2 regions of the Streptomyces sp. NPDC060366 genome follow, and region 1 is predicted to be linked to the other one. Evidence: predicted binding sites of a transcription regulator. Region 1 holds the regulator's gene; the other holds the start of a gene.

Region 1 (16,003 bases):
CGTGGCTGTAGACCTTGGGCCACAGCGTGCGGCGGTTCCAGTCGTCGATCGCGTCGAGGATCTTGGGCTTGTCATCGATGGCGTGCGGCCGGTCGTAGAACGTCCGCACGGAGAAGACCTGCTGGTCACCCTCGCCGCGGAACATGAAGTACGTACGGAATTCCTCCCACGGCGCCGCGAGGTCACCCTCGTCGTCGACGACGTACTTCAGCTCCATCTGGTCGAGAAGCTGCTTGACCAGATCCTGGTCGGGGACGACAGGGCCCGCCGTTCCCGCAGCCTGCGGCTGGGGCTGGGCCCCGAAATTCGGAATCGAGGACGGGTCGATGGTCATCGCTGGATTCTCCTGAGGATGGCATGCCGTTGTCTGACGACGACCCTAGCCGCGATCCCCGGGCGGAAACCCTGCACCCCGTCGGCAATCACAGGAAGGTCCGCGCGACGGCCCACGCGACGGCGAGCGCGCAGGCCCGCCACCACGCGGGTGACGGGCCTGCGACCTGCCGTGCCTCGCAGCGTCTTACGGCGTCTTCTCCAAAGAAGGCGCGTCCGGCCCGGACCCCGCCGCCGCGTCCTCCGCCACCGCGTCCTCCGGCTCCTCCCCACGCGTCACCGGCCCCACGATCAGCTCGTCCTCCACGCGCTCCACCCGCACGGTGTCACCGTCCATGACCTCGCCCGAGAGGATCTCCTTCGCCAGCCGGTCGCCGATCGCCGTCTGGATGAGGCGGCGCAGCGGGCGCGCGCCGTACGCCGGGTCGTTGCCCTTGTCGGCGAGCCAGGTGAGGGCTTCCGGGGTGATGTCGAGCGTGAGACGCCGGTCCGCCAGGCGCTTGGCGAGGCGGGCGATCTGGAGTTCGGCGATCCGGGCCAGCTCCTCCTTGGAGAGGGCCGAGAAGACCACGAGATCGTCCAGCCGGTTCAGGAACTCCGGCTTGAAGGAGTTCCGTACGGCTTCCAGCACCTGCTCCTTCTTCGTCTCCGCCGAGGGGATCGGATCGACCAGGTACTGGCTGCCGAGGTTCGACGTGAGGATCAGGATGGTGTTGCGGAAGTCCACGGTCCGGCCCTGGCCGTCGGTGAGCCGGCCGTCGTCGAGGACCTGGAGCAGGACGTCGAAGACCTCCGGGTGCGCCTTCTCGACCTCGTCCAGCAGGACCACGCTGTACGGCCTGCGGCGGACGGCCTCGGTGAGCTGGCCGCCCTCCTCGTAGCCGACGTATCCGGGCGGCGCGCCGACGAGCCGGGCCACCGAGTGCTTCTCGCCGTACTCGCTCATGTCGATACGGACCATGGCCCGCTCGTCGTCGAAGAGGAAGTCGGCCAGCGCCTTGGCCAGTTCGGTCTTGCCGACACCGGTCGGTCCGAGGAAGAGGAACGAGCCGGTGGGCCGGTCCGGGTCCGCGATGCCCGCGCGGGTGCGCCGTACCGCGTCCGACACCGCCTCGACCGCCTCGGTCTGACCGATCAGCCGGTTCCCCAGCCCGGCCTCCATACGGAGGAGCTTGCGCGTCTCGCCCTCCAGGAGCCGCCCGGCCGGGATCCCGGTCCACGAGCCGACGACGTCGGCGATGTCGTCCGGGCCGACCTCCTCCTTGACCATGGTGTCCGTGGCGGCTTCCTGCTCCGCCTCTGCCGCGGTCTCCAACTCCCGTTCCACAGCCGGGATCTCACCGTGCAGCAGCTTGGACGCGGTGCCGAGGTCGTTGTCGAGCTCCGCGCGCTCCGCCTTCCCCCGCAGCTCGTCCAGCTTCTCCTTCAGCTCGCCGACGCGGTTGAGGCCCTGCCGCTCCTTCTGCCAGCGCGCGTCGAGCCCGCGCAGCTCCTCCTCACGGTCGGCGAGGTCGCGGCGCAGCTTCTCCAGACGCTGCTTCGACGCGGGGTCCGACTCGTTCTTGAGGGCCAGCTCCTCCATACGGAGGCGGTCGACCGACCTCTGGAGTTCATCGATCTCGACGGGCGAGGAGTCGATCTCCATACGGAGGCGGGACGCGGCCTCGTCGACGAGGTCGATGGCCTTGTCGGGCAGGAAGCGCGAGGTGATGTAGCGGTCGGAGAGGGCGGCGGCGGCCACCAGCGCGGCGTCCGCGATCCGCACCTTGTGGTGCGCCTCGTACCGGCCCTTGAGCCCGCGCAGGATCGCGATCGTGTCCTCGACGTTCGGCTCGGCGATCAGCACCTGCTGGAAACGCCGCTCAAGCGCCGCGTCCTTCTCGATGCGCTCCCGGTACTCGTCCAGGGTCGTCGCACCGACCATGCGCAGCTCGCCGCGGGCCAGCATGGGCTTGAGCATGTTGCCCGCGTCCATGGCGGAGTCGCCGCCGGCGCCCGCGCCCACGACGGTGTGCAGTTCGTCGATGAACGTGATGATCTGCCCGTCGCTCTCCTTGATCTCGGACAGGACGGTCTTCAGCCGTTCCTCGAACTCACCGCGGTACTTGGCGCCCGCGACCATCGCGCCGAGGTCCAGGGAGACCAGCTTCTTGTTCTTCAGGGACTCCGGCACATCGCCCTTGACGATGCGCTGCGCGAGCCCTTCCACCACGGCAGTCTTGCCGACGCCGGGCTCGCCGATCAGTACGGGGTTGTTCTTCGTACGGCGCGACAGCACCTGTACGACGCGGCGGATCTCCTGGTCCCGGCCGATGACAGGGTCGAGCCTGCCCAGGCGCGCCGCTGCCGTGAAGTCGGTGCCGAACTTCTCCAGGGCCTTGTACTGGCCCTCCGGGTCGGGCGTGGTCACCCGGCGTCCTCCCCTTGCCTTCTCGAACGCTTCCAGCAGCTTCTTCGCACCGGCTCCCTGCCGGTCCAGTACGTCCCCGGCCTTGCCGCCCTCGGCCGCGATCCCGATGAGCAGGTGCTCGGTCGAGACGTAGTCGTCGCCCAGCTTCCTGGCCCGCTTGCCGGCGTCGCCGACGACGGCGAGCAGCCTGCGGTCGGGCTGCGGCGGCGCGACGGTGGAGCCCCGCACGCTGGCCAGCTCGGCCAGCACCCGGTCCGCCCCGGACCGTACCTCAGCCTGGTCGGCGTCGACCGCGACGAGCAGGTCGGTGATGTTCTCGTTCTCCTCGCCGGCCAGCAGCGCGAGCAGCAGGTGCGCGGGTGTCAGATCGGCATGGCCGGCCGACACCGCGCGCTCGGTGGCGGCGTTGAACGCGTCCTTGCTCTTGTTCGTCAGCTCGGCGTCCACGTGCGGTCTCTCCTCCTCGACTCGGGCCCGCCCCTCAACCCCCGGGACCTGACCCACCCAACGTACGCAAAGTTGAGTCTATTCCACTCAAGGCGCGCGAGGAACGTCCGGCGGCCGGCCGTCCTCGCGGACCAACTCCCGCCGCCCCGCACCTCGGAGGCCGATACGCGCCTATTCTTCCGGCATGGCCCAAGACGTACGCGATCCCGACCCCGAATATCTCGCCTTCTGGGGAGAGCGCCACCTGTGCACCCTGACCACACTCCGGCCGGACGGCACACCGCACGTGGTGCCGGTGGGCGTGACGTACGAACCGGAGGCCGGGCTGGCACGTGTCATCACCAACAAGAACTCGACGAAGGTCGGCAACATCCTGGCGGCGGGCCCCGACGGAGCGCGGGTCGCGGTCTGCCAGGTCCACGGCGGGCGCTGGGCGACGCTTGAGGGCCTCGCGACGGTACACACGGAGGCCGATCGGGTCGCGGACGCCGTAGGCCGTTACGCGGCCCGCTACGAGCGCGTGCCGGCGCCCAACCCGGACCGGGTCGTCATCGAGATCGCCGTCGACCGCGCGCTGGGCAGAGGATGACGCGCACCCCGCGAACGCCGCCACCACGCGGCGCGCGGCACGCCGGCCCCGCACGCGGACAGCACAGCGGCGCCATCGCGTTTCAGGTCCACGATGGCGCCGCTGTGTGGGGGAAGCGCCCGAGCGATCTACTACGACGGGGGAATCGCTCAGGCACTGCGGGGGGTGGCGGAAATGGTCTGTGGTTCGACCAGCTGGTGGTCACGCTGGTCGAGATTGACGAAAATCATGTCGTACCGAATCGCGCAGCGTACGGGCTGCGGCGCCCCCCGAGGCTTCCTCAGACACCGGTAGGCACGGACGTCCTCGTCCTCCTCGCGGACGACGACCACGGGCTCTCCGAACAGCGTGACCATCAGCGAGTCACCACGGTGTGGGATCGCCGTGACGAGATCGATGAAGTGCCACCCGGACCGGTAGGCCGAGGCCATCTCACGCCGAAAGACCCTGTCGTCCGGCGGGACGGTCATGCGCCCAAGTCCGCCGGTGCGCTGTCCCAAGTGGGCTCACCGGGCAGCGCGGTCATCGAGAAAGACGACGACTGGGCGTCCGCCGAGAGGTCACCACCGGCAACGAGAACACTTGCTGTCGCTGCCACGAAAGCGAGTGCGCAAAGCGCGCGAACCATCCTCTTCATGGAAGATCTCCACCCCATTCTGATCATCATCCCTCCCCCCGCGATTAAGACGATGGCTCACTCTGAACGCTTCCACCAGCAAGCACGGGCATCATGTTCCTGTAATTCAGGACCCTGAGGGGGTGGCATATGGAGTCAGAGCAGGGCAATACGGGGCACAAGCATGGGCTAGGCGAACTGTGCGAAGTGGGTAAAAACCTCTATGCGGCGGCTTTGCGCCACGGCCGGCTGTCCCGCTCAGACGCGCAAGGGGCGCCCTGCCTGCTCGACTTGGCCCTGCTACGCCCGGACCCCGACGAGTTCCAGTGGCTGCGCCCGGTCCCTCCGGCGATCGCGCTGAACCAGCTCACGCATCCCATCGAGCGGGAAATCCAGGAACGCCGGCAGCTGGCGATCTCCCTGGCCGACACCTTCGAGCCGTTCATGACCCTCACAGCCATGGATCCGTCGGCCACGCATGCCATCACCGTGCTCGAAGGGCTGAGCCTCATCAACTCGACCCTGGACCGCGTCACCGGCGAATGCACCGAGGAACTGCTCACCGTCCAGCCGGGCAGCGGGCGCGCACCCGATGTCCTCGAGGAAGGGCTCCGCAGGGTTCGCCCACTGATCAGCAGGGGGGTGAAGATGCGCACCCTGTACCAGCACACCGCCCGCCATCACCCGTCCACGCTGGCCTACGTGGAACGCGTCGGCTCGCGCGGGGTGGAAGTGCGGACCCTTGAAGAGATCATCGAACGGCTGATCATCGTCGACCGCAAAGTGGCGTTCGTCCCCGCCCGCAGCGACCGCAGGATCGCTCTGGAGCTGCGCCACGAAGGCCTCGTCCAGTATCTCGTCGGCGTGTTCGAGCAGTTCTGGCTCCACGGGACCCCTTGGGACGAACCGTTGTCGTACGCGCCGGAGATGGACGGCATCACCAGCATCCAGCGCTCCATCGCCAAACTCCTGGTCGACGGCCACGTGGACGAGGCGATCGCACGTCGGCTCGGCATGAACGTACGCACCTGCCGTGCGCACATCGCCAAGCTCAACACGACGCTCGGAAGTGGCAGCCGCGCCCAACTCGGCTATCTCATCGCCCAGTCGGGGATGCTCGACCAGGACCACTGACACGCACACCCGCCCCGGAAGTTGGCCACTCCCAGCCACCGACAACGATCCCCCGGTAGCTAGAATTCCACCACCGCCATCTTCCTGCATTGCAGAAACAGGGGGGTACCCAAATGGGAGGAACCAGACCAAAGCGGGCGCATCCACATGGCGATCGGGAGCTGTGCGACGAGGCCGTACGGCTCTACACGGCGGCCCTGCGCAACGACGGGATCGGCCGCGGCGAACTGACCGCCGCTCCCTGCCTGATGGACATGGCGCTGCTGCACCCGGACCCCAGGGACGCCGACTGGCTGCGCCCCGTACCCCCGTCGGCCGCCTTGGCGCATCTCCTGCTTCCCATCACGCGGGAGATCCACGAACGGGTACGGCTCACCGCCGTCCTCGCCGACTCCCTGGCACCCCTGATGACCGTGCCGAGCGAGGACCCCAACCTCTCCATCACCGTCCTCGAAGGACTGCCGCTCATCAGCTCCGTCCTGAGGGAGGCGTCGGCCGCCGCCACGTCGGAGATCCTGACGGCGCAGCCGGGCGGCAACCGGACGAAGACAGCCATGGAGCAGGGACTCAGGAACTCCCTCACGGCCATCGAGCAGGGTGCCCGGCTCCGCCACATCTACCAGCACCCGGCGCGCTACAGCCCGCACCTCAAGGACTACATGACGCGGGTACCGACCGGCCGGCTGGAGGTACGCACCGTCGAGCAGACCGTGGAGCGGCTGATCATCGTCGACCGCGAGATGGCGCTCATCCCCGCCAACGCGGAACGGACCACCGCCCTGGAGATCCGGCACCCCGCCCTGGTCACGTACCTCGTCCAGGTCTACGACGTCCTGTGGGCCCAAGGCACACCGCTGACGGAGCACCTGACCTCGACGGCCCCGGACACCCCGGTCACCGCGGTCCAGCGTGGCATCGCGCGACTCCTCGTCGAGGGCACCACCGACGAGGCGGTCGCCCGCAAGATGGGCATCAGCGTCCGTACCTGCCGCTCCCACATAGCCAAACTGATGCAGGCCCTCGGCGCCTCCAGCCGTACCCATCTCGGCGCCCTGCTGGTCCGGTCGGGCCTGGCGGGTACCCAGGCACCTCCACCCCGGCCACAGGACGAAGGCCCGGCGCCCCCCGGATCTCTCCGGGAGGCGCCGGGCCTTCACACGTCAGGCTCCGACCAGGTCCTGTCCGATCCGCCGGACACGACCTAGTCCGACGACAGCTTCGGCTTCGGCCGCCACACCACCAGCGCGCTCGTCTGCTGCACGTCCTGATACGGCACCAGGTCCCGCCGGTACGACGCGTGCACCTGGGCCTCGCGCTGGCGCATCGCCGCCGCCGCGCCGTCCACCGCCGCGCCGAGCTCCGCCACGCGCGCCTGGAGCGCCGCGACCTGGTTCTCCAGCTCGATGATCCGCTTGATCCCGGCCAGGTTGATGCCCTCGTCCTGCGACAACTGCTGCACCTGCCGGAGCAGTTCGATGTCGCGCGCCGAGTAACGCCTGCCGCGGCCCGCCGTACGGTCCGGCGAGACCAGGCCAAGCCGGTCGTACTGGCGCAGTGTCTGTGGGTGCAGCCCGGAGAGCTGGGCCGCCACCGAGATGACGTAGACCGGCGACTCTTCGGTCAGCTCAAAGGCCTGGTTGAACGATGAGTGCGGTCGACGCCGCCCGACCCCGTCCATTGGAGTCACGCTCCCTTCGCTGCCTGGAACAGCTCGTCCCGCGGGTTCTCCCCCACGGTCGCCTTCCGGTAGGTCTCCAGCGCGTCACGAGCCTCGGCGCCGAGATCCTTGGGGACGACCACCTCGACGGTGACCAGGAGGTCGCCACGGCTGCCGTCCTTGCGTACGGCACCCTTCCCCCGGGCGCGCATCGTACGGCCGTTGGGCGTGCCCGCGGGCAGTTTCAGGGTGACCGCCGGCCCGCCCAGCGTCGGGACCTTGACCTCGCCGCCGAGCGCCGCCTCCACGAAGGTGACCGGCACGGTGACGGTGAGGTTGTCGTCCTTGCGGCCGAAGACCGGGTGCGAGCCGACATGGACGACCACGTACAGGTCGCCCGCCGGACCGCCGCGCTCACCGGGAGCGCCCTTGCCGCGCAGCCGGATCCGCTGGCCGTCACTGACGCCCGCCGGGATCCGGACCTGCATGGTCCGCGAGGACTTGGCACGGCCGCTGCCCTTGCAGACGTCGCACGGGTCCTGGGCGATCAGCCCACGGCCCTTGCAGTCCACGCACGGGTCGGTCAGCGAGAAACCGCCGCCCGTGCCGCGCGACACCTGCCCGGTGCCGACGCAGGTCGGGCAGACCCGCGGCGAACCGTTCTTGTCGCCGGTGCCCGAACACGCCTTGCAGGGAGCCTGGCTGGACATCCGCAGCGGAACCGTGGCCCCGTCGACCGCCTCGGTGAAGCTGAGCGTCACCTCGGACTCGATGTCCTGGCCGCGGCGCGGCTGCGTACGCGTGCCCGTGCCGGGACCGCCTCGGTTGAAGAGGCCGCCGAACACGTCCCCGAGCCCGCCGCCGAAGCCGCCGGCGCCGCTCTGGCCCTGGGGTCCCTGGCCGCCGCCCTGGGGCCCGCCTCCGAAGAGGTCGCCCAGGTCGAAGTTGAAGGACCCGCCGCCGCCCCCGGCACCGGGGCCGGCCCGGAAGCCGCCACCGTTGCCGAAGAGCGAGCGCGCCTCGTCGTACTCCTTGCGCCGCTTGGGGTCGCCGAGCACGTCGTTGGCCTCGGAGATCTGCTTGAAGCGCTCCTCGGCCTTGGCGTCACCCTTGTTGGCGTCCGGGTGGAACTCGCGGGCGAGCTTCCGGTACGCCTTCTTGATCTCGGCCTCGGTGGCGTCCTTGGGGACGCCGAGAACCTTGTAGTAGTCCTTCTCCACGAAGTCCTTGGTACTCATTCCCGACGTCCCTCCTCACTGCCCGTCATGCGTACTGCCTGTCATGCGTACTGCCCATCCGTACCGCCGTCCGCACGTCCCGTACCGCGGGGCCGCACGTCAGCCCTCGTCCGGGCCACCGCTCTCCTCGTCCGTGTCCGGCTCGTCGGCGGACTTCGCCTTCTCCCCGGGCTGGACCCCCGGCTGGGGCTCCGCCACGGCGACGCGCGCGGGCCTGATGGTCCGCTCGCCGAACCGGTACCCAGGCTGCAGGATCGCGACGCACGTGTCTTCGGTGACATCCGGCGCGTAGCTGTGCATCAGGGCCTCGTGGATCGTCGGGTCGAAGGGCTCGCCCTCCTTGCCGAACTGCTGGAGGCCCATCTTCGCGGCCACCGTCTCCAGCGATTCCGCCACCGACTTGAACCCGCCCACCAGCTCGTCGTGTTCCCGGGCGCGCCCGATGTCGTCGAGCACGGGCAGCAGCTCGGTAAGGAGGCTCGCGACGGCGATCTCCTTGACCGTGACCCGGTCCCGCTCGACCCGGCGGCGGTAGTTCTGGTACTCGGCCTGAAGCCGCTGGAGGTCTGCCGTGCGCTCGCCGAGCGCCGTACGGACCTGGTCCAGCTGAGCGATCAGCGCGGTCTGTGTCGCGTCTTGTTGTACGTCCCCTGCCGGGGGGGCCGCCGGGCCGGTCTCCTTCGCGGAGTCCGACTCGGCGGCCTTCGGCGCGGCGTCTTCGGGGGTGGCGCCTGAAGGGACGTCGGGCTCCTCTTCGAAGCCCGGAGTCTCCTCCGTCACGCGGCACCGTCCTTCTTGGGCTTCTCGTCGTCGACGATCTCGGCGTCCACGACGTCGTCCGCGGCGTCGGTGCCGCCGGCGGGACCGGCCTGCTCCGTGCCCGGGGCGTCGGTGGCACCGTCGGCCTGGGCGTTGGCGTACATGGCCTGGCCGAGCTTCTGCGAGACGGCGGCGACCTTCTCCGTGGCCGTACGGATCTCGGCCGTGTCCTCACCCTTGAGCTTCTCCTTCAGCTCGCCGATGGAGGTCTCGACCTCTTCCTTCACGTCACCGGGGACCTTGTCCTCGTTGTCCTTGAGGAACTTCTCGGTCTGGTAGACGAGCTGTTCGGCCTGGTTGCGGGTCTCGGCGGCCTCGCGGCGGCGGTGGTCCTCGTCCGCGTACTGCTCGGCCTCTTCACGCATCCGGTTGACCTCGTCCTTCGGCAGCGAGGAGCCACCGGTGACGGTCATCTTCTGCTCCTTGCCGGTGCCGAGGTCCTTCGCGGCCACGTGCATGATGCCGTTGGCGTCGATGTCGAAGGCGACCTCGATCTGCGGCACACCGCGCGGGGCGGGCGGCAGTCCGGTCAGCTCGAACATTCCAAGCTTCTTGTTGTACGCCGCGATCTCGCGCTCGCCCTGGTAGACCTGGATCTGCACCGACGGCTGGTTGTCCTCGGCCGTCGTGAAGATCTCGGAGCGCTTCGTCGGGATCGTGGTGTTGCGCTCGATGAGCTTGGTCATGATGCCGCCCTTGGTCTCGATACCAAGAGACAGCGGGGTGACGTCGAGCAGCAGGACGTCCTTGACCTCGCCCTTGAGGACACCGGCCTGGAGCGCGGCACCGATGGCCACGACCTCGTCCGGGTTGACGCCCTTGTTGGCGTCACGGCCGCCGGTGAGCTCCTTGACGATCTCGGCGACGGCGGGCATACGCGTGGAGCCACCGACCAGGACCACGTGGTCGATCTCGGACAGCGCGATACCGGCGTCCTTGATGACGTTGTGGAACGGGGTCTTGCAGCGCTCCAGCAGATCGGCCGTCAGCTGCTGGAACTGAGAGCGCGTGAGCTTCTCGTCCAGGTGCAGCGGGCCCTCGGCGGAGGCCGTGATGTACGGCAGGTTGATCGTGGTCTCGGTGGAGGACGACAGCTCGATCTTCGCCTTCTCCGCGGCCTCGCGGAGACGCTGGAGAGCCATCTTGTCCTTGGCCAGGTCCACGCCGTGACCGTTGGCGAACTGCTTCACCAGGTAGTCGACGACACGCTGGTCCCAGTCGTCACCACCGAGGTGGTTGTCACCGTTGGTGGCCTTCACCTCGACGACGCCGTCACCGATCTCCAGGAGCGACACGTCGAAGGTGCCGCCGCCGAGGTCGAAGACGAGGATCGTCTGGTCGTCCTTGTCGAGCCCGTACGCCAGCGCGGCGGCCGTCGGCTCGTTGACGATGCGCAGGACGTTGAGGCCCGCGATCTCGCCGGCCTCCTTCGTGGCCTGGCGCTCGGAGTCGTTGAAGTACGCCGGGACGGTGATGACCGCGTCCACGACCTTCTCGCCGAGGTAGGACTCCGCGTCGCGCTTCAGCTTCTGAAGGACGAACGCGGACATCTGCTGCGGGTTGAAGTCCTTGCCGTCGAGGTTGATCTTCCAGTCGGTGCCCATGTGGCGCTTGACCGACCGGATGGTCCTGTCGACGTTCGTGACTGCCTGGCGCTTGGCGACCTCTCCGACGAGCACCTCGCCGTTCTTGGCGAAGGCGACGACGGACGGCGTGGTCCTGGCGCCTTCGGCGTTGGTGATGACGGTGGGCTCGCCGCCTTCGAGAACGCTGACGACGGAGTTTGTCGTGCCCAGGTCGATGCCGACCGCACGTGCCATTTCGATTCCTCCAACTGACTTGAGTGGAACAGGCTCAAGGATGCACGACCGATCCTCGGGCGTCAACAGAGCTGAGTCGACCAGACTCAACTATCGTGCGGCTCAATTTCCGGGAACCTTCCGGCAACCGTGCGGTTCCCGCAGGTCCGCGCGCCTTCGGAACTTCTCTCCGCCACTGCGGCACGATCGGTCGGCAAGCGAGCGCAAAAGGCGCGATGTCGCATACAACGGTCAGGGAGGTCCCATGGTTCCGGACCTGGATCTGGACCCCAAACGCCTGCTCGATCTGACGCTCGGCACACTCCTGCTGATTCTGGCCGCGCCCGTGCTGGCCGCCGCCGCCCTCGCCCTCACGTTCTCCGCGCGGCACCCCGGCACCGCCTTCACCCACAAGCGCCTCGTCGGCCTGGAGGGCCGCGTCTTCACCGCCCGCTCCCTCGCCACCCGCCGGCACCGGCTGGACCTGCTGTCACGCCTGCCCCACGTCGTGAGCGGTGAGATGTCCCTCGTCGGCCCCGCGCCGCTCGCGCCGGGCGACCCCAGGGCCGCGGCGCCCTGGCGACGGTTCGTACGGCCGGGCCTCACCGGCCTCGCACAGGTGCGCCGCCGCTCCCCGATGCCGTGGGACGAGCCGGCGCTGCTCGACCAGCACTACGTGGAGCAGTACTGGATCGGCCTCGACCTGCTGATCCTCGTACGGACGCCGGCCGCCGCGCTCGCCCCGTACGGCGACGACCTCGTCGTACCGCGCATCCCCGCTCAGGGTCACCTCAGCGACACAGATCACCGGCCACGCGGCTACAGTGCGGCGGGATAACTGGGTACCCTCAGCACAAACCGATTAAGTTACCGCTTAGTAGAACCGCTTGGTAGCACCCCTCGACGTGGTGCTGCTCTTCCCACCCTCGCAGGCCCGAGGAGCCCCCAATGCAACTCGCCGCGATCATCGTGTCGCTGGTGCTGACCGTCGTCGGCGTCGCGCTCATCGCACGAGCCGTCGCCGAGATCTACCGGTTCGTGAAGCTCGGCTCGCCCGTACCGGCCGGCAGTCGCACCGACGACCCCAGAGCGCGCACGATCACCCTGGCCAAGGAGTTCTTCGGCCACACGCGGATGAACCGCTGGGGTGTCGTCGGCTTCGCGCACTGGTTCGTCGCGATCGGCTTCCTGACGCTCGGGCTGACGATCGTCAACGCCTACGGCCAGCTGTTCCAGGCCGACTGGATCATCCCGTACATCGGCACCTTCCTGCCGTACGAGATCTACGTCGAGTTCATCGCGCTCGCGACCACCGTCGGCATCCTCGTACTGATGGCGATCCGGCTGCTGAACCTGCCCTCGCGGGCCGGCCGCAAGTCGCGCTTCGCCGGCTCCACGGCCTGGCAGGCGTACTTCGTCGAGTACGTGATCCTCACCATCGGCGTCGCGATCCTGACCCTGCGCGGCCTCGAGGGCGCCCTGCACCACGTCGACAGCTACGAACCGGCGTACTGGGTCTCGTATCCCCTGGTCGTGGCGTTCGACGGGCTCAGCCTCGGCACGCTCCAGAACCTGGTCTACCTGACCGCCATGATCAAGCTCGGCGTGACGATGATCTGGGCCATCACCCTCGGCCTCAACACCACGATGGGCGTGGCCTGGCACCGCTTCCTGGCCTTCCCGAACATCTGGTTCAAGCGCGAGGCCGACGGCGGTACGGCGCTGGGCGCGCTCCGGCCGATGGTGTCGGACGGCAAGGAGATCGACTTCGAGGACCCGGGTGAGGACGACGTCTTCGGTGTCTCGCAGGTCGAGCAGTTCTCCTGGAAGGGCATCCTCGACTTCTCCACGTGCACCGAGTGCGGTCGCTGCCAGTCGCAGTGCCCCGCCTGGAACACCGGCAAGCCCCTCTCGCCGAAGCTCCTGATCATGTCCCTGCGCGACCACGCGCACGCCAAGGCGCCGTATCTGCTGGCCGGCGGCGGCAAGACGATGGAGGGCGAGGAGAAGGCGTCGGCGGAGGCGCTGAAGGACGTGCCCGCCGCCGCCCTCGCGGAGGCCGAGCGCCCGCTGATCGGGACGCTCGAGGCGAACGGTGTCATCGACCCGGACGTCCTGTGGTCCTGCACCACGTGCGGCGCGTGCGTCGAGCAGTGCCCGGTCGACATCGAGCACATCGACCACATCGTCGACATGCGCCGCTACCAGGTGATGATCGAGAGCTCGTTCCCCTCCGAGGCCGGGACGATGCTCAAGAACCTGGAGAAGAAGGGCAACCCCTGGGGCCTCCAGAAGAAGCAGCGTCTGGAGTGGACCAAGGAGGTCGACTTCGAGGTGCCGGTCGTCGGCCGGGACGTCGAGGACCTCACGGAGGTCGACTACCTGTACTGGGTCGGCTGCGCGGGCGCTCTTGAGGACCGCGCCAAGAAGACCACCAAGGCGTTCGCCGAACTGCTCCACATCGCGGGTGTGAAGTTCGCGATCATGGGCGGCGACGAGAAGTGCACGGGCGACTCGGCCCGCCGCCTGGGCAACGAGCCGCTGTTCCAGCAGCTCGGCCAGGAGAACGTGGCGATGCTGAACATGGCGTACGGCGAGGACGACGAGGATCCGGGGACGAAGAGGCCGAAGTCCTCGAAGAAGATCGTCGCGACCTGCCCGCACTGCTTCAACACCATCGCGAACGAGTACCCGCAGCTCGGCGGCGAGTACGAGGTCATCCACCACACCCAGCTGCTCCAGCACCTCGTCGACGAGGAGAAGCTGATCCCGGTGACCCCCGTCGAGGGTCTGATCACCTACCACGACCCCTGCTACCTGGGCCGGCACAACAAGGTCTACACACCGCCGCGCGAGATCATCGCGAAGGTGCCCGGCCTCCGTAACGAGGAGATGCACCGCCACAAGGAGCGCGGCTTCTGCTGCGGCGCGGGCGGCGCGCGGATGTGGATGGAGGAGCGGATCGGCAAGCGCATCAACAACGAGCGTGTGGACGAGGCGCTCTCGCTGAATCCGGACATCGTGTCGACGGCGTGCCCGTTCTGCCTCGTGATGCTGACCGACTCGGTCAACGGCAAGAAGAACGAGGGCAAGGCGAAGGAATCGCTCCAGGTCGTGGACGTGGCGCAGCTGCTGCTCGACTCCGTACGGACGCCGCCGTCGGACCCGGAGGACACCCCGGAGCCGGCCGAGGAACCGGAGCCGGAGCCCGCGACGTAACGCCCTCCTCAGGAAGAGCGCGGCCGGACCTGCCTCGGGGGCGGGTCCGGCCTTTCTTCTGCCCTCGGGCCATCCCTCTGACGATCCGGCCGGTGATCCCGATCGGTCCGTGATCGCGATTGGTCCGTTTCCTTACCGCGACGCGCGAACTGGAGCATCATGTGGCAGCGAATGTCATGTGCCGAGACAGATGGGTGGGTGGGGTCGTGCGCATACGCACCGGCGCGACGACAGCGGTGATGACCGGCGCCGGCGTCTGTACGGCACTGGCCCTACTGCTGACCGGTTGCAGCGGCTCCGCCGACGGCGGCGGGCCGGGCAGCGGCACCAAGGCGAAGAACGGCGACACCACGCCCCTCGCCGGCGGCGCCTCCGTACCGAAGCGCCCCGTCCCGCGCGGCGACGGCAGCGAGGTCCCCGCCGACTTCAACGGCGACGGCCACCGCGACCTCGTACTGAACGACCTGGTCAAGGCACCCGACGCGATCCAGGGCGACGACGCGGGGATCGGCATCGTGTACGGCTCCGACTCACCGCGCGGCCTCGATCCCGCCGTACGCCAGACACTGAGCCCCACCGCCAACGGCGCGGCCACCGACGGCGTCCTCCCGGCCGCCTTCGACGCGGCGGCCACCTGCGACCTGGACGGCGACGGCTACGCCGACCTGATCGTGAGCACCGACCCTCCGTACGACGGCCTCGGCCGCCCGCCCGTCCCCCTCCAGCTCCTCTTCGGCGGCCCGGACGGCATCACGGGCAAGGCGGTCGTACTCAAGATCCCCGCCAAGGCGCGCTACGGCGACGACTGGCCCGACCACCCGGTGTGCGGGGACTTCGACGGCGACGGCAAGCCGGATCTCGCAGTCTCCGCCAGCGCGGGCCAGGTCAGCTATCTGCGCGGCCCGTTCAGCCGCGCGGGCGCCCCCAAGGCGGCGACGGCCCCCGTCCCCGGCGGCGGCCCGGTCCTCTACGCCCCCACGGGCAAGGCGGACACGGACGGCGACGGCTACGACGACCTCGTCCACACCACCCGCACCCACGAGCCCGGCAAGGCCGCGAAGGGCAAGCTGCTGCTCGGCGGCCCGCGGGGACCCGGCGAGGCGGGCGGCACGTACACCTTCAAGGCGCTCGCGCTCCCGCCCGCGCCGAGACTGCCGGGCGCGGACGGCGAGCCCACCACGGACCTCCTGGACTCGGGGGACTTCACCGGCGACAAGCGCCCCGACGTGGTGACCCGCACACACCAGGGCGAGGAGAAGGACCTGATCGCGCTGTACCCCTCCGAGAAGGGCGGGAAGGCGGCTCAGCGCCCGGTGATCAGCTTCAGCACGTCGATCTTCCTCAAGTAGGGTGAACCGACCTCCCCCATCCCAGGTGTAGCAAGCCCCCCAGGGTTCCCTTAGGGGATGTCACAGCTCGGCCGCAAAGGCCGGCCGGTTCCGGCTGCGCCCGCCCGGCGCCCGTCCGGAGCGGGTACGTTCGGTGACGTGGCTGGATTCAGGATCGGACGCGGCCGGGACAACCGCACACGCCAACAACAACCGCAGCAGCAGCCGTACGGACGGCAGGCGGCGCCCCCTCCGCAGTACGGAGGTGGGCAGCCGGCACCGCCGTACGGCAGACAGCCGCACCCTCCGCAGCAGCAGTGGCCCCAGACGGGCGCCGGACACCCCGGCCCCCAGCAGGGCGGTTACGGCTACCCCGGACCGGGTGGACACGGCGGTCAGGGGGGAGGGCACGGC
Region 2 (16,003 bases), on a different contig from region 1:
GCGGCGAGATCGGTGGCCCGCTGATGACCGGTCTCCTCCAGCCGTACGAGAAGTCCGTAGGCGGCCGGCTCCAGTTCGGGGTGGACCTCGCGGGCCATCTCACCGGAATTGGCTCTGGCGCGCCGCAGAAAGACCGCCAACTCACGCTCCAGCGCCAGGAATTCGTGGTCCACATCACTTTTCCCGGCCGGTTCCGGTTCATTGGCCGTACCGTCTCCGTGCACGTCAGTACCCAGCACACCCATCGCGCGTTTTCCCGCTCCTGAAGGTTTTCCGTCTCCGAGGCCCATTGCCGCGGCTCCGTCATTATTTCGCAGGTTATGTACCGGCGACAGCGGCCCCGGCCCGCACGCGCGCGAGGTGGGCCCCCGGCACCGAGTGCCGGGGGCCCACCTGCCGCTGTCGCGTGGAGCGTCTCGCGCCTTAGGCGGCGATCGGGATCTCCGCCGGCGCCGTCGCCGACGAGAGCGCGATCTCCAGGACCTGGCGTACATCCGTCACCGGGTGGACCTCCAGCTTGTCCAGGATCTCGGCGGGGACGTCGTCCAGGTCCGCCTCGTTCCGCTTCGGGATGACGACCGTCGTGATGCCCGCCCGGTGGGCGGCCAGCAGCTTCTGCTTCAGGCCGCCGATGGGCAGCACACGCCCGGTCAGCGAGACCTCACCGGTCATGGCGACATCCGTACGGGCCTGGCGTCCGCTCAGCAGCGAGGCGAGCGCCGTCGTCATCGTGATGCCCGCGCTCGGGCCGTCCTTGGGCACCGCGCCCGCCGGGAAGTGGATGTGCACGCCCCGGTCCTTCAGGTCGGCCACCGGCAGTTCCAGTTCGGCGCCGTGCGAGCGCAGGAAGGACAGCGCGATCTGCGCCGACTCCTTCATGACGTCGCCGAGCTGTCCGGTCAGGGTGAGACCCGAACCGCCCGTCTCCGGGTCGGCCAGCGACGCCTCCACGAAGAGGACGTCTCCGCCGGCGCCGGTGACGGCGAGGCCCGTGGCCACACCGGGCACGGCTGTACGGCGCTCGGCCGGGTCCTGGGCGGACTCGGGCACGTGGTGCGGCCGGCCGATCAGCCCGCGCAGATCGCCGTCTCCTACGGAGAGCGGCAGTTCGCGCTCGCCCAGCTCGTGCTGTGCGGCGACCTTGCGGAGCAGTCTGGCGATGGAGCGTTCGAGGTTACGTACGCCCGCTTCGCGGGTGTACTCGCCCGCCAGCTTGCGCAGCGCCTCGTCCTCCAGCGTCACCTCGCCGGTCTCCAGACCGGCCCGCTCCAGCTGCCTCGGCAGCAGGTGGTCGCGGGCGATGACGACCTTCTCGTCCTCGGTGTAGCCGTCGAGACGCACCAGCTCCATCCGGTCGAGCAGAGCCTCGGGGATGGACTCCAGGACGTTCGCGGTGGCGAGGAAGACCACGTCGGAGAGGTCGAGTTCGACCTCCAGGTAGTGGTCGCGGAAGGTGTGGTTCTGCGCCGGGTCGAGGACTTCGAGGAGGGCGGCGGCCGGGTCGCCCCGGTAGTCGGAGCCGACCTTGTCGATCTCGTCGAGCAGGACGACCGGGTTCATCGAACCGGCCTCCTTGATCGCCCGGACGATACGGCCCGGAAGCGCGCCCACGTACGTACGCCGGTGGCCGCGGATCTCCGCCTCGTCACGGACACCGCCGAGCGCGACACGGACGAAGGAACGCCCCATGGCGTGCGCGACGGACTCGCCGAGCGAGGTCTTGCCGACGCCGGGCGGACCGACGAGGGCGAGGACGGCGCCGCCGCGGCGGCCTCCGACCACACCGAGCCCGCGGTCGTCGCGGCGCTTGCGGACGGCCAGGTACTCCGTGATCCGCTCCTTCACGTCCTCCAGGCCCGCGTGCTCGGCGTCGAGGACGCGCTGGGCGCCCCGGATGTCGTACGCGTCCTTCGACCGCTCGTTCCACGGCAGTTCGAGGACGGTGTCCAGCCAGGTGCGGATCCACGAGCCCTCCGGGCTCTGGTCGGACGACCGCTCCAGCTTGTCGACCTCCTTGAGCGCGGCCTCGCGGACGTGCTCGGGCAGGTCGGCGGCCTCCACGCGGGACCGGTAGTCGTCGGACTCGTCCTCGGGGTCGCCGTTGAGCTCGGACAGCTCCCTGCGTACGGCGTCGAGCTGGCGTCGCAGCAGGAACTCGCGCTGCTGTTTGTCGACGCCCTCCTGGACGTCCTTGGCGATGGACTCGGCGACGTCCTGCTCGGCGAAGTGCTCACGGAGCTGGTCGGTCGCCGTCTTCAGGCGGGCGACCGGGTCGGCCGTCTCCAGCAGCTCGACCTTCTGGGCCGTGCTGAGGAACGGCGAGTATCCGGCGTTGTCGGCGAGCTGCGAGACGTCGTCGATCTGCTGGACGCGGTCCACGACCTGCCAGGCGCCGCGCTTCTTCAGCCAGTCGGTGGCGAGAGCCTTGTATTCCTTGATCAGTTCGGTGACGGAACCGGGCAGCGGGTCGGGCACGGTCTCCTCGACACGCAGCCCCTCGACCCACAGGGCCCGGCCGGGCCCGGTCGTACCGGCGCCGATCCTGACGCGGCCCCTGCCGCGGATCAGGGCGCCGGGGTCGCCGTCGGAGAGCCTGCCGACCTGCTCGACGGTCCCGAGGACGCCGGTCCCCGCGTACGCCCCGTCGAGGCGCGGCACGAGCAGCACCTTCGGCTTTCCCCCGTCGGAGCCGTCGCCCGCGGCCGCCTGGGCGGCCTCCACGGCGGCACGTACTTCGGTGTCGGACAGGTCCAGCGGCACCACCATCCCCGGCAGCACGACCTCGTCGTCGAGCGGCAGCACGGGCAGGGTGAGCGGTGTGGACGTGGCAGCCATGGTCTCCCCTTCGGCAGTCAAAACTTGAGCTATGTCGACTCAATGCTTGTGAGCCTGCCGTTGTTCCCCGGATACCTGGGGAGGGTGTTCGCTCTGAGCGATCGGGCCCCTGACCGCCTTGCCCCGGCACCGCCCCGAATCCCGCCCGGCGGAAAGCAGTCGCGCACCGACGGGGCATGGGATGTAATAAGCCCATGGACAGTTCAACCATTACTTCCGTGTGGGTCGCGGGATGGGCCGTCAACCGCTCGACACCGGCGCCGGTCGTGGAGCCGTGGGGCTACCGCATCGATGTCGGACTGCCCGGCCATGTGTTCCGGCACGTCCTTCCCGAGCCCGACGAGCCCTCCGTAAGGAAGCTCTGCGAGAGCGTCACCGAGCCCGGAGCCTGGCTGAAAGTACTCGCACCGCCGGAGCGGGTGGCCGAGTGGATCACGCCGGGCTGGACGGTGCCGGACGACCCCGGCCACATGATGTTCCACGCGCTGCGCCGCTCCGTCCCACCGGCCCCGCCCGCCGGCTACACGGTGGAGACGGAGACCCGCGACGGTGTCCTGCGCCTGCGGGTGACGGCCCCCGACGGCTCCCCCGCCGCGCGCGGCCGGATCGCGGGGACGGGCGACGGCCGGACGGCGGTCGTCGACCAGGTCGAGACCTCGGAGAACCACCGCAGGCGCGGCCTCGGCCGGCTGGTGATGCGTACGCTCGAAACGGCCGCCGCCGACGCGGGCGCCACCACCGGCGTCCTCTCCGCCACCAGCGACGGCCTGGGTCTGTACACGTCGCTCGGCTGGCGGCTCCAGGGCCCGCTCACGGGCGTCGTACGCGGGACGGACGACTGACGGCGCCTCCCCCGGGCACACGCCCCGAGAACCGAATTGTCGTCGTCCCGTGCGCCCCGCGAGGATGGCGGCGGACCCGGTTCAGCCGCAGATCTGAGGAGACATCCCCGTGCCCGACCCCACCCCCGACGCTCCCGACGCCCCCGAAGCCCGCCCCGTCACCCTCGACCGGCGCGACGGACCGTACGGCGAGGTCGTCCTGCGGCGGCGGCCCGGCGGTGAGGGCGACGAGGGCGACATCCACGAGATCATCGCCAACGGCACGTTCCTGATGGACACCTCCGACGGCCGCTCCGAGCGGCTGCTGATCGACGCCGCGCAGGCCGCCCTCGCACCAGACCGCCGTGACGGCCTGCCGTCCCTCCTCATCGGCGGGCTCGGTGTCGGTTTCTCGCTCGCGCACGCCGCCGCCGACGACCGCTGGGGCCGGATCGTGGTGGTCGAACGCGAGCAGGCCGTCATCGACTGGCACCACGAGGGACCGCTCGCCCGGATCTCCGGCGCCGCGCTCGGCGACCCGCGCACTGTGATCCTCCACACCGACCTCGTCGAGTACCTGCGTACGGCGGCGGAAGTCACCGACGAGCCCACCGACCACTACGACGCCCTCTGCCTCGACATCGACAACGGGCCGGGCTGGACCGTCACCGACGAGAACGCGAGCCTGTACACACCCGGCGGGCTGGCCGACTGCCTCGCACGGCTCAACCCCGGCGGAGTCCTGGCCGTTTGGTCCGCGCAGCCGTCCCCCGCATTCGAGGAGGCGCTGCGGAATGCCGGTTTCACCGGGGTTAGGACCGAAGAGATCCAAGTTGCCCGAGGAGTGCCTGACGTGGTCCATCTCGCCGTTCGCCCTGCGTAGCCGGGAGCCCTCCGGTGCCTCTACGCTGCTCCCCACACACGGGATCGACATCCTCACGGGGATTGTGGATCGAGGAACACGGATCGCGGAACGTACCAGGGGCGGGGCGATGGAGCAGACACACACCAGCCAGAACGGGGTCGCGGCCACTCCCGGCGCGCAGCGCCGGGTGCTCGTGGTCGAGGACGACGCGACGATCGTGGACGCAATCGCGGCCCGGCTGCGCGCCGAGGGCTTCGTGGTCCAGACCGCGGTCGACGGCCCTGCGGCCGTGGACGCCGCCGAGGCGTGGCAGCCCGACCTGATGGTCCTCGACGTGATGCTGCCCGGCTTCGACGGTCTGGAGGTCTGCCGCCGTGTCCAGGCGCAGCGTCCGGTGCCGGTGCTGATGCTGACGGCACGCGACGACGAGACCGACATGCTCGTGGGGCTCGGTGTCGGGGCCGACGACTACATGACCAAGCCGTTCTCCATGCGGGAGCTGGCGGCGCGGGTGCATGTCCTGCTGCGCCGGGTGGAGCGCGCGGCGCTGGCCGCCGTGACACCGCGCAGCGGCATCCTGCGCCTCGGAGAGCTGGAGATCGACCACGCGCAGCGCCGGGTGCGGGTGCGGGCGGAGGACGTGCATCTGACGCCCACCGAGTTCGACCTGCTGGTCTGCCTGGCGAACACGCCGCGCGCGGTGCTCTCGCGGGAGCAGCTGCTGGCCGAGGTGTGGGACTGGGCGGACGCCTCGGGCACCCGCACGGTCGACAGCCACATCAAGGCCCTGCGCCGGAAGATCGGCGCCGAGCGCATCCGGACGGTGCACGGCGTGGGGTACGCCCTGGAGACACCGGCGCCATGAGCCGGACGCCGGGCGGCGGGGGCGAGCAGGCCGAGGGTCCCGGACGTACGGGACGCGCGGGCCGTACGCCACGGGGTCCGCGCCCCCCGCGCGCCGCGCGCCCGTCGTCGGCCCGTACCGGCGTTCCCCGGCCGGCCAGAGGCGGCTCGCAGCGGCACGACCCGTCCGGCCACGGCGGTCCGGCGCGCAAGGGTCCGGCCCGGATAAGGGCGGGGCACGGGTCTCTCGGCGGGGTGGACGGCGGCGGTCTGCGGCCGTTCTCCATCAAGACCAAGCTCGGCATGCTCGTCGTGGTCTCCGTGCTCATCACCACGGGGCTGCTGATGGTGGCGCTGCGCACCGAGACCGAGCTGCGCTTCATCACGGTCTTCTCCATGATCGCGACGCTGTTGATAACGCAGTTCGTGGCGCACGGTCTGACCGCCCCGCTGGACGAGATGAACACCGTCGCGAAGGGCATCTCGCACGGTGACTACACGCGGCGCGTCAGCGGCGCCGACCGCCGTGACGAGCTGGGCGACCTGGCCTCCACCATCAACCGCATGGCGGACGACCTGGAGGCGGTGGACCGGCACCGCAAGGAGCTGGTCGCCAATGTCTCGCACGAGCTGCGCACGCCGATCGCCGCGCTGCGCGCCGTACTGGAGAACGTGGTGGACGGGGTGTCCGCCGCCGATCCGGAGACGATGCGTACGGCGCTGAAGCAGACCGAGCGGCTGGGCCGGCTGGTGGAGACGCTGCTGGATCTGTCGCGGCTCGACAACGGTGTGCTGCCGCTCAAGGCGCGGCGCTTCGAGGTGTGGCCCTATCTGTCCGGGGTGCTGAAGGAGGCCAATCTCGCGGCCTCGCAGCGCGGTCTCAGCTCGGGTTCCGGCAACCACACCCGTACGGACGTGCATCTGCATCTGGATGTGTCGCCGCCGGAGCTGACGGCGCACGCGGACGCGGAGCGGCTGCACCAGGTGGTGGCGAATCTCATCGACAACGCGGTCAAGCACAGCCCGCCGCACGGCCGGGTGACGGTGCGGGCACGGCGCGGGCACGGTCCGGAGTCGCTGGATCTGGAGATCCAGGACGAGGGACCGGGTATCCCGGAGCCGGAGCGGCACCGGGTCTTCGAGCGTTTCAACCGCGGCAGCGCGCCGTCGCCGCACGGTCCCGGCAGTGACGGCGGTACGGGGCTGGGGCTGGCGATCGCGAGCTGGGCGGTGGATCTGCACGGCGGGCGTATCGGGGTGGCCGAATCCGTACGTGGCTGCCTCATCCAGGTGACACTTCCGGGAATCCCTCGGGCGCGCGGTTGACGTAGGGTTCGAACCGGAGGCACCGAACGAGCGCGTTCTGACGGAAATTCGGTCGGGTGCTGCCGGTCCGGACTCCGTTCAGTCGGTGAAAAGACCGTGTGGCGTCACGGTGCGTCCACAGCTCCGAGGACAGCTCCAAGGAAACCTGGCTCGTTTCCCGCCAATTCCTACGCCGAAACCCGCCTTCCGGTGTGACTTGCATGACGTTGCCCCCGCCCGGTCTGCTCCTCTCGGTCCGGTAGGCGTAGCCTTGATTCCCGCTGTCCATCACCTTGTGAAGCGGAAGAGGGCGGTTGCCGCCGTGTCGTCTCAGTCCCCCAGTAACTCAAGCGTCTCGACCGACCAAACGGGGCAGGACAAGAATCCTGCCGCCGCCTTCGGGCCCAATGAATGGCTCGTCGACGAGATCTACCAGCAGTACCTCCAGGACCCGAATTCGGTCGACCGTGCCTGGTGGGACTTCTTCGCCGACTACAAGCCGGGCACGACCGGTACGGCGGACAAGAGCCCGGAGTCCACGACGGCGTCCACCGCAGCCGCGGGGGCTGCGGCGAGTGCCGCACCGGCCGCACCCGTGACGGCGACTGCCACGACCTCCACGACAGCTCCCGCCGCTCCGGCGAAGCCCGTGGCAGCGGCGCCCGCGCAGGCTCAGGCCCCCAAGGCCGAGTCGCAGGCACCGGCGGCGGCACCGGCCGCTCCGGCGAAGCCCGCCGCTGCGGCTCCCGCGCCGGCGAAGGCCGCGCCGCCCGCCGCGAAGCCGGCCGCCGCCAAGGCGGCGCCGAAGGACGAGCTGTCCGACGAGGAGCCCACCGGGCCCGAGTTCGTGACGCTGCGCGGCCCGTCGGCCGCTGTCGCGAAGAACATGAGCATGTCGCTGGAGCTGCCCACGGCCACGTCCGTGCGCGCCGTCCCGGTGAAGCTGCTCTTCGACAACCGCATCGTCATCAACAACCACCTGAAGCGGGCGCGCGGCGGCAAGATCTCCTTCACGCACCTCATCGGGTACGCGATGGTGCAGGCCATCAAGGCCATGCCGTCGATGAACTACTCCTTCACCCAGAAGGACGGCAAGCCGACCCTGGTCAAGCCGGAGCACATCAACTTCGGTCTGGCCATCGACCTGGTGAAGCCGAACGGCGACCGCCAGCTCGTCGTCGCCGGCATCAAGAAGGCCGAGACGCTCAACTTCTTCGAGTTCTGGCAGGCGTACGAGGACATCGTCCGGCGCGCCCGCGGCAACAAGCTCACGATGGACGACTTCACCGGCGTCACCGTCTCGCTGACCAACCCGGGCGGCCTCGGCACGGTGCACTCCGTGCCGCGTCTGATGCCCGGTCAGTCGGTCATCATGGGCGTCGGTTCGATGGACTACCCGGCGGAGTTCCAGGGCACGTCGCAGGACACCCTGAACAAGCTGGGCATCTCCAAGGTCATGACGCTGACCTCGACGTACGACCACCGTGTCATCCAGGGCGCCGCCTCCGGCGAGTTCCTGCGGATCGTCAGTCAGCTGCTGCTCGGCGAGAACGAGTTCTACGACGAGATCTTCCAGGCGCTGCGGATCCCCTACGAGCCGGTGCGCTGGCTCAAGGACATCGACGCCTCGCACGACGAGGACGTCACGAAGCCCGCGCGGGTCTTCGAGCTGATCCACTCCTACCGGGTGCGCGGCCATGTCATGGCCGACACCGACCCGTTGGAGTACCGCCAGCGCAAGCACCCCGACCTGGACATCACCGAGCACGGCCTCACCCTGTGGGACCTGGAGCGGGAGTTCGCGGTCGGCGGCTTCGCCGGCCAGTCGATGATGAAGCTGCGCGACATCCTGGGCGTGCTGCGCAACTCGTACTGCCGCACCACGGGCGTCGAGTTCATGCACATCCAGGACCCGAAGCAGCGCAAGTGGCTCCAGGACCGTATCGAGCGCTCCAACTCCAAGCCGGAGCGCGAGGAGCAGCTGCGGATCCTGCGCAGGCTCAACGCGGCCGAAGCGTTCGAGACGTTCCTCCAGACCAAGTACGTCGGCCAGAAGCGGTTCTCCCTGGAGGGCGGCGAGTCCGTCATCCCGCTGCTCGACGCGGTCATCGACTCGGCTGCCGAGTCGCGGCTCGACGAGGTCGTCATCGGTATGGCCCACCGCGGCCGGCTCAACGTGCTGGCGAACATCGTCGGCAAGTCGTACGCGCAGATCTTCCGCGAGTTCGAGGGCAACCTCGACCCGAAGTCGATGCACGGCTCCGGCGACGTGAAGTACCACCTGGGCGCCGAGGGCACCTTCACCGGTCTCGACGGCGAGCAGATCAAGGTCTCGCTGGCGGCGAACCCCTCGCACCTGGAGGCGGTCGACCCGGTCCTCGAAGGCATCGCGCGCGCCAAGCAGGACATCATCAACAAGGCGGGCACGGACTTCACCGTGCTGCCCGTCGCGCTGCACGGCGACGCGGCCTTCGCGGGCCAGGGTGTCGTCGCCGAGACGCTCAACATGTCGCAGCTGCGCGGCTACCGCACCGGCGGCACGGTGCACGTGGTGATCAACAACCAGGTCGGCTTCACCGCCGCCCCGGAGGCCTCGCGCTCCTCGATGTACGCGACGGACGTCGCGCGCATGATCGAGGCGCCGATCATCCATGTGAACGGTGACGACCCGGAGGCATGCGTCCGGGTGGCGCGGCTCGCGTTCGAGTTCCGCCAGACGTTCAACAAGGACGTCGTCATCGACCTCATCTGCTACCGCCGTCGCGGGCACAACGAGGGCGACAACCCGCAGTTCACCAACCCGCAGATGGTCACCCTGATCGACAAGAAGCGTTCGGTGCGCAAGCTCTACACCGAGTCGCTGATCGGTCGCGGCGACATCACGCTGGAAGAGGCGGAGCAGGCGCTCCAGGACTTCCAGGGCCAGCTGGAGAAGGTGTTCGCCGAGGTCCGCGAGGCCACGTCGCACCCGGCTCCGACCCATGTCCCGGACGCCCAGGCCCAGTTCCCGGTCGCGGTCACGACGGCCATCTCGCAGGAGGTCGTCAAGCGGATCGCCGAGTCCCAGGTCAACATCCCCGACCACATCACGGTGCACCCGCGGCTGATGCCGCAGATGCAGCGCCGTGCGGCGTCGGTCGAGGACGGCACGATCGACTGGGGCACCGGCGAGACCCTCGCCATCGGCTCGCTGCTGATGGAGGGCACCCCGGTCCGGCTGTCGGGCCAGGACACCCGCCGCGGCACGTTCGGCCAGCGCCACGCGGTGCTGGTGGACCAGGAGACCGGCGAGGACTACACCCCGCTGCTCTACCTGTCCGAGGAGCAGGCCCGCTACAACGTCTACGACTCGCTGCTGAGCGAGTACGCGGCGATGGGCTTCGAGTACGGCTACTCGCTGGCCCGCCCGGAGTCGCTGGTCATGTGGGAGGCCCAGTTCGGCGACTTCGTCAACGGGGCGCAGACCGTCGTCGACGAGTTCATCTCGTCGGCGGAGCAGAAGTGGGGCCAGACCTCGGGCGTCACGCTGCTGCTGCCGCACGGCTACGAGGGCCAGGGCCCGGACCACTCGTCCGCGCGCCCCGAGCGCTTCCTCCAGATGTGCGCGCAGAACAACATGACGGTCGCGATGCCGACCCTGCCGTCGAACTACTTCCACCTGCTGCGCTGGCAGGTCCACAACCCGCACCACAAGCCGCTGGTCGTCTTCACCCCGAAGCTGCTGCTGCGGCTGAAGGCGGCGACGTCGAAGATCGAGGAGTTCACCTCGGGCGGCTTCCGCCCGGTGATCGGCGACGCGATGGCCGAGGCGGGCACGATCGAGCCGGCGGACGTCCGCAAGGTCGTCTTCTGCGCGGGCAAGGTCTACTACGACCTGGACGCCGAGCGCCAGAAGCGCGGTGCGAAGGACACGGTGATCGTGCGTCTCGAGCGGCTGTACCCGCTGCCGGGCGCGGAGCTCCAGGCGGAGATCGCGAAGTACCCGAACGCCGAGAAGTACCTGTGGGCGCAGGAGGAGCCGGCGAACCAGGGCGCGTGGCCGTTCATCGCGCTCAACCTGATCGACCACCTGGACCTGGCGGTCGGCGCCGACATCCCGCACGGTGAGCGGCTGCGCCGTATCTCGCGGACCGCTTCGTCGTCGCCCGCGGTCGGCTCCGCCAAGCGGCACCAGGCGGAGCAGGCGCAGCTCTGCGCGGAGGTCTTCGACGCCTGACGGCTCTGATGTGACGGACGAGGGCCCGGCACCGCTTCTCGCGGTGCCGGGCCCTCGTCCGTGTACGGGCCGGGTGTCTGCCGGGCCGGGTGCTCAGCCCAGATACGGCTCGAAGTCCCAGTAGGGGCGGATCCGTTGGCGCGCCGACAGTGTGTGGTGATGCTGCGCGCCCATCGTGCGCGTCAGCTTCTGGAGGGCGTCCTCCTCGACCTTGTCCGCCTCCTCGCGCTGCTGGAGCCCCCGCAGATCGGCGGCGAGCGCCGTCTGGCTGGAGAGCGTCAGCGGATGGTCGTCACCCAGCGCCGCGCGGGAGCGCCGCAGCGTCTCCCTGCTCAGCTCGGCGGCCTCCTCCAGACGCCCGGTGAGGTTGCGCCCGCCGGCCGCGTTCAGCGCGCAGCCCAGCGTCCACGGGTGGTCGTCGCCGAGCAGGGTGCGCAGACCGGTGAGCGCCTGCTCGAAGAGCACGAGCGCACCGTCCCTGTTCCCCTCGGCCTGCATGAGGAGGCCGATGTTGGACTGCATCCCGGTCGGTACGGGGTGGGCCTGGCCGACCAGTGCGCGGTAGGTGTCCTCCGCCTCGGCGAGCAGGTCCCTGGCCTGGCCCAGATCGCCGTGCACGCGCAGGTAGTTGCCGTAGTCGGTGACGAGCATCAGGTTGTTGTGGTGGCCCTTGCCGTACACGCGCTCGTGGCGGGAGAGCAGGTCCGCCATGATCGGACCGACGTCCTCGCCCTTCGTGCCCGCCCTGCGCCTGCACAGGACGAGGTTGTGCTGCGCCCACAGCGTCTGCGGGTGGTGTTCGCCGAGGACCTGGATCTGGGTCCGTACGCCCAGCTCCTGCCGGGCCAGCGCGTCGTGGTACCGGCCGAGGAGGCGCAGGTCGCGGGCGCACGCGTTGACCGAGTGCAGGGTGTTGGAGTGCCGGGCTCGCAGGACCGCCTCGCGCTTGCGCAGCGTGTCGAGGTCGGTCTCGTACGCCTTCTCGAACTGGCCGAGGAGGCGCAGGGTCACGCCCAGGTTGTGCTGGGCCTGGAGGGTGGTCCACTGATCGGCCCCCAGCAGGTCGCGGCCGACATCGACCACGTCCCGCTGGAGCCGGTACGACTCCGGGTAGCGGCCGAGGAACCGCAGGTCGGAGCTGAGCCCGCTGTTGGCCGTCATCAGCCTGATCGGGTCCGGCTCCGGCTGGGCCAGCAGCAGATCCAGAGTCGCGCTGTCCCGGTCGAACGCCTCGTGGAACCGGCCGCTCGCGCGCAGGATGACCGAGGTCTGGGCGCTCAGTTCCAGCATGACCTCGGAGTCCGGCTCGAACAGCTCGACCCACTGCTCCCGGACCCGTCGGGACAGGTCCATGCCGACGGTGTACTCGCCGCTGTTGTAGCAGTACTGGAGGCAGTTCAGGACGAGTTGGACGGTGCGCGGATGGGTGCTCGCCAAGGCGCCCGAGTATTCGAGCTGGGGCAGGATCTCGGCGTACCGGGGCCACTGCCTGCTGTCGGAGGGCTCGCCGGGGTCGCTGCCGACGAGGACCTGGCGGACCACGGCGCGGTGGGTGTCGCGGTCGGCGCCCGCGGTGAGCCGGCTGACGATGCCGTGCACGACGCGGTGCATGTGGACGGACTCCTGGCGGGGCCCGGCCTCGCGTCCCTCGGAGACGGACGAGCTGCGTGAATCCTTGGTGATGACCGAGTAGTTGGCGAGGGTGTCCAGGGCCCGCGGCCAGTCGGGTGAGTTGTCGGCGATCCAGCGGAGCTGCTCCGGAAGCCCTTCGGGTGACACACCGCGGACCAGGCCGATGGGGATCCGGCCGGGTGCGAAGCAGGCGCAGAGCTTGAGGAGTTCGAGCGCGCGGGGCTCGGACTCACGGACCCGGTTGAAGAGCATCGACCAGGAGGTGAGCGAGGAGCTGGGGTAGTCGCCGAGCTCGGACACCTCCTCCAAGGGGTTGATCTCCCCGCTGTGGACCTTCCCCAGGTATTCCGGTACGGGCATCCGCAACTCGCCGAGCAGCGCCGCCGCGTGGGCCATCTGGAGCGGCAGGTCCTGGAACTCGACGGCCACCTCGTCGGCCTCGGCCGCCGTGATGTGCGGGGCCCTGCGCATCAGATAGCCGGTCGACTCGGCGCGCCGGAAGACCGGCACCTCCACCACGTCGCCGACGGTGCGCCACCCGTGGTTCCGAGAGGTGATCAGGATGTGACCGGTGCCGCCCCGGGGCAGCATCGAGGCGGCCTCCTCCACGTCCTCCCAGCCGTCGAAGATGACCAGCCAGCGGCCGTGCGGGTCGCCGCGGCGCAGCGCGTCGCGCACCGCGCGGATCCGCTCGCCGGGCTCGGAGCCGCCGCGCAGGCCGAGGGCCGGTGCCAGCTCCCCGAACCGGTCGCGCTGGGTGCCGCGCTGGTCGGAGTTGACCCACCACACGACGTCGTAGTCGGGGCTGAAGCGGTGCGCGTACTCGGCGGCGAGCTGGGTCTTGCCGATGCCGGCCATGCCGACGAGCGCGCAGACCGCCGCGCCCGGTTCGACTTCGGTGAGCGATTCCTGGACGCGGTTGAGCAGTTCGTCCCGGCCGGTGAAGCGCGAGTTGCGGCGCGGCACCTCGCCCCAGACGGCGGGCGCGTCGCTGGGGTAGCGGGAGGGGGTGGACACCGTGTCGGTGCGCAGCGAGCCCGGTTCGAGGGAGAGCCGCGCCAGCAGGCGCCGTTCGGCTTCCTGTTCGCCGATGCCCCACAGGTCGACCGGTTCGAGGACGGCGGTGGCGGGCAGCAGCGAGCGGTTGGTGAGGTTGACGGCGGCGAACCGGTCCGCGTTGGCGGCGACGAAGCCGCGCAGCACATCGTTCCAGTCGCCCTCGCGGCGCGGTCCGAGCTGGAAGAACCACTCGCTGAGCACCAGCAGGACCCGGCCTCTGGCCAGCAGGAGGTCACCGAGCGCGACCTCCAGGGACTGGTCCCGGTCGGGGTCCCAGCGGTGGGTCGTGACGCGATGGCCGTGCGCTTCGAGCCGGCGTGCGATCCAGGTGGCCCACGGCCGGTGATGGCCCGGGAAGGCGACCACGAAATGCTGGGACTCCTGATCGGGGCCGCCGTCCCCCGTCAGGTGCCGCTGAGCGACCATGCGCGCGTCTCCTCATTCATCGAGCTGCGCCATTCCCTGACGGCGCGTCTGAAATGTTACCGAACGTCACCGTCACCGGACAGGGAATCGGACAGTGCGTACGGGCTATTCGGACCCCTGCCCAGTGACGTCAGATGCTGCTTCATCGAGACGGTGAACCGCGTGCCGCGCTCGGTGAGTTGATGGCTGTCCAGCAGGACGGGGAGCGCGTCGGCGACCTGTGCGCGGTACTTCTCGCAGCGGGCGCGGGCCGCCCGGCGGGCGGCGGGCGCGGCGCCGGGACGCTCGGCGACGCGCGACCAGAGGTCGGCGAGGGCGAGATGCGCGTAGGTCCCCTGGAGCACGCCGTCGAAGGGGCGCGGGTCCTCGCGCCACGCGACGCGGTGGACGGCGGCTCCGTCGGCGCGGTGCAGCGCGACGAGGTCGGCGAGAACGGCGAGCTTGCTGTGGGCGAGTTCGTGGACGAGCACCTCGGCGAACCGGCGCGCGGTGTCGGGCAGCGCGGTCTGCACGGCCCAGGGCGCCGCCCTGAGGGTGCCGCTGGAGGCGCCCTCGCCGGCCGGTGCCATCGGCACCACGGACCGTACGAGCCGGGTGACTTCGGCCGCGCGCCACGGGTCCGCGGACTCCAGGAGGGCGACGGCGGCCCGCCAGCGGGCGAGCCAGGCGGCGCGGTCCGTACGGGGCCGAGACCCGGCGTCGAAGGTGTGACCGGTCCCGAGGTCGTCGAGCCGGCCGGCACTGCCCGGCAGCACGGCCAGGGAGTCCCAGCCCGCCCCCACCCCTCGGCCGTCGGGCCGCAGGAGTACGGACCGGGCCGGGCGGCCCACGGGGGTGAGCAACGTGCCGCGCGGACCCGAGCGGATCCGTACGCGGGGTGCGCGGGCGTCCTGAACTCCGATGCCGGGCAGGACGAGACGCCCGTCCGCCGTGGGCAGCAGGAGGTCGAGAGGGGCACCGGTGCTCAGCCCCGTGGCGACAGCGATCCCGCCGAGGGGGCGGAGGGCGGCGGCGAGGCCCTCCGGTCCCTGTGCGTTGAGGGCGTCCACGACCCAGCCGCCGACGGCGGGGTAGTCGAGGAGCCGCCGGGCGGCGGCCGGCGCGGGCGACTCGGACCGGGTCAGGAGCCGCCAGTCCCGGTCGAACGCGGCGCGGGCGCCCGGCGGTAAGTCCTCCCGCCCGACGCGGGCGAGAAGGGCTTTGAACAGCACCAGGCGGCGGCTGTGCAGGGCGGCATGCAACAGGTCGGTGTCGCGGGGCAGTTGGCGGGTGGCGGCGAGCCGCACGAGGGTGCCGGGCGGGACGACGAAGGCCCCCGGCGCCGCGGCCATTACCTCCGCTCCGCGACGAGACCGGCCGATTCCCGCCGCCGCGTCAGCCCGTTCACTTCCCGTCGTTCCACGAATCGGTGAACGAGCCCGGGCAGCGGAGCACATCCTCGACTGCCGCCGTCAGTGCGGCGTCGTCCAGGCCCTGGAGGGTCCACAGGTCGACGCCGGTCAGATCGGGGAGCACCGGACTGCCTGGAATCCCACTGATCCGCTCCGCGGATCCGGGCACACGTTGCTCCAGCACGCTCTGCTCCTCCCCGATGCCCCCGAGGGCGTGTGGTGAAAGTCCCGCCTTGCGTTCGCGCACACACCAGACGCCATGAGCACCGCTCTGCGGGGCGGACGGCGCCGGGTTCACGGCACGCCTTGGGAGGCGATGCCGTGAGGTTTCTCCTTCCCGAGGCCCACGATTCGGAAACCCGTTCGCCACACAGGGAGTCGGTGTTCGGCCGCACCCGCGCGGCCCCCTGGGCCGTGTCTTCAAAGTCCCGCCTGGCCCACGACGCCTGGCACGGCACCTCGCCGCGTTGTCGGACTCGGCCAAGTACGGCTGGTCCATCCACAAGACCGATCCTCCGCCTTGCGATGCACCCCACCTGCCGCCGCCGGCCCCGCCCTGCGGGCGGACGGCGCTACTTTGAAGACACGACCTAGGGAGCGCATACCGGGC

What was found. Region 1 encodes HspR, which represses chaperone genes until heat shock. Its sites were predicted from a motif close to TTGAGNNNNNNNNNCTCAA; they were not measured.
Region 2: the regulator HspR is predicted to act here: its motif matches at 2,860-2,878, upstream of lon (endopeptidase La).

Annotation. Positions count from the first base shown of each region.
Region 1 covers NZ_JBHXDC010000006.1:252,266-268,268, forward strand. The annotation lists gene ACFWHU_RS17910 (YbjN domain-containing protein) at 1-334, opposite strand, end outside; partial or broken gene clpB (ATP-dependent chaperone ClpB) at 608-3,190, opposite strand; gene ACFWHU_RS17920 (pyridoxamine 5'-phosphate oxidase family protein) at 3,375-3,779, shown strand; gene ACFWHU_RS17925 (hypothetical protein) at 3,929-4,249, opposite strand; gene ACFWHU_RS17930 (helix-turn-helix transcriptional regulator) at 4,546-5,529, shown strand; gene ACFWHU_RS17935 (LuxR C-terminal-related transcriptional regulator) at 5,643-6,734, shown strand; gene ACFWHU_RS17940 (heat shock protein transcriptional repressor HspR) at 6,731-7,207, opposite strand; gene dnaJ (molecular chaperone DnaJ) at 7,213-8,424, opposite strand; gene grpE (nucleotide exchange factor GrpE) at 8,524-9,204, opposite strand; gene dnaK (molecular chaperone DnaK) at 9,201-11,063, opposite strand; gene ACFWHU_RS17960 (sugar transferase) at 11,308-11,880, shown strand; gene ACFWHU_RS17965 (heterodisulfide reductase-related iron-sulfur binding cluster) at 11,991-14,261, shown strand; gene ACFWHU_RS17970 (FG-GAP repeat domain-containing protein) at 14,501-15,610, shown strand; gene ACFWHU_RS17975 (Yip1 family protein) at 15,749-16,003, shown strand, end outside.
Region 2 covers NZ_JBHXDC010000003.1:527,343-543,345, reverse strand. The annotation lists gene ACFWHU_RS11375 (MarR family winged helix-turn-helix transcriptional regulator) at 1-245, opposite strand, end outside; gene lon (endopeptidase La) at 424-2,835, opposite strand; gene ACFWHU_RS11365 (GNAT family N-acetyltransferase) at 3,030-3,677, shown strand; gene ACFWHU_RS11360 (spermidine synthase) at 3,787-4,539, shown strand; gene ACFWHU_RS11355 (response regulator transcription factor) at 4,649-5,386, shown strand; gene ACFWHU_RS11350 (ATP-binding protein) at 5,668-6,690, shown strand; gene ACFWHU_RS11345 (multifunctional oxoglutarate decarboxylase/oxoglutarate dehydrogenase thiamine pyrophosphate-binding subunit/dihydrolipoyllysine-residue succinyltransferase subunit) at 6,992-10,885, shown strand; gene fxsT (FxSxx-COOH system tetratricopeptide repeat protein) at 10,979-14,002, opposite strand; gene ACFWHU_RS11335 (aKG-HExxH-type peptide beta-hydroxylase) at 14,059-15,333, opposite strand; gene ACFWHU_RS11330 (hypothetical protein) at 15,386-15,577, opposite strand.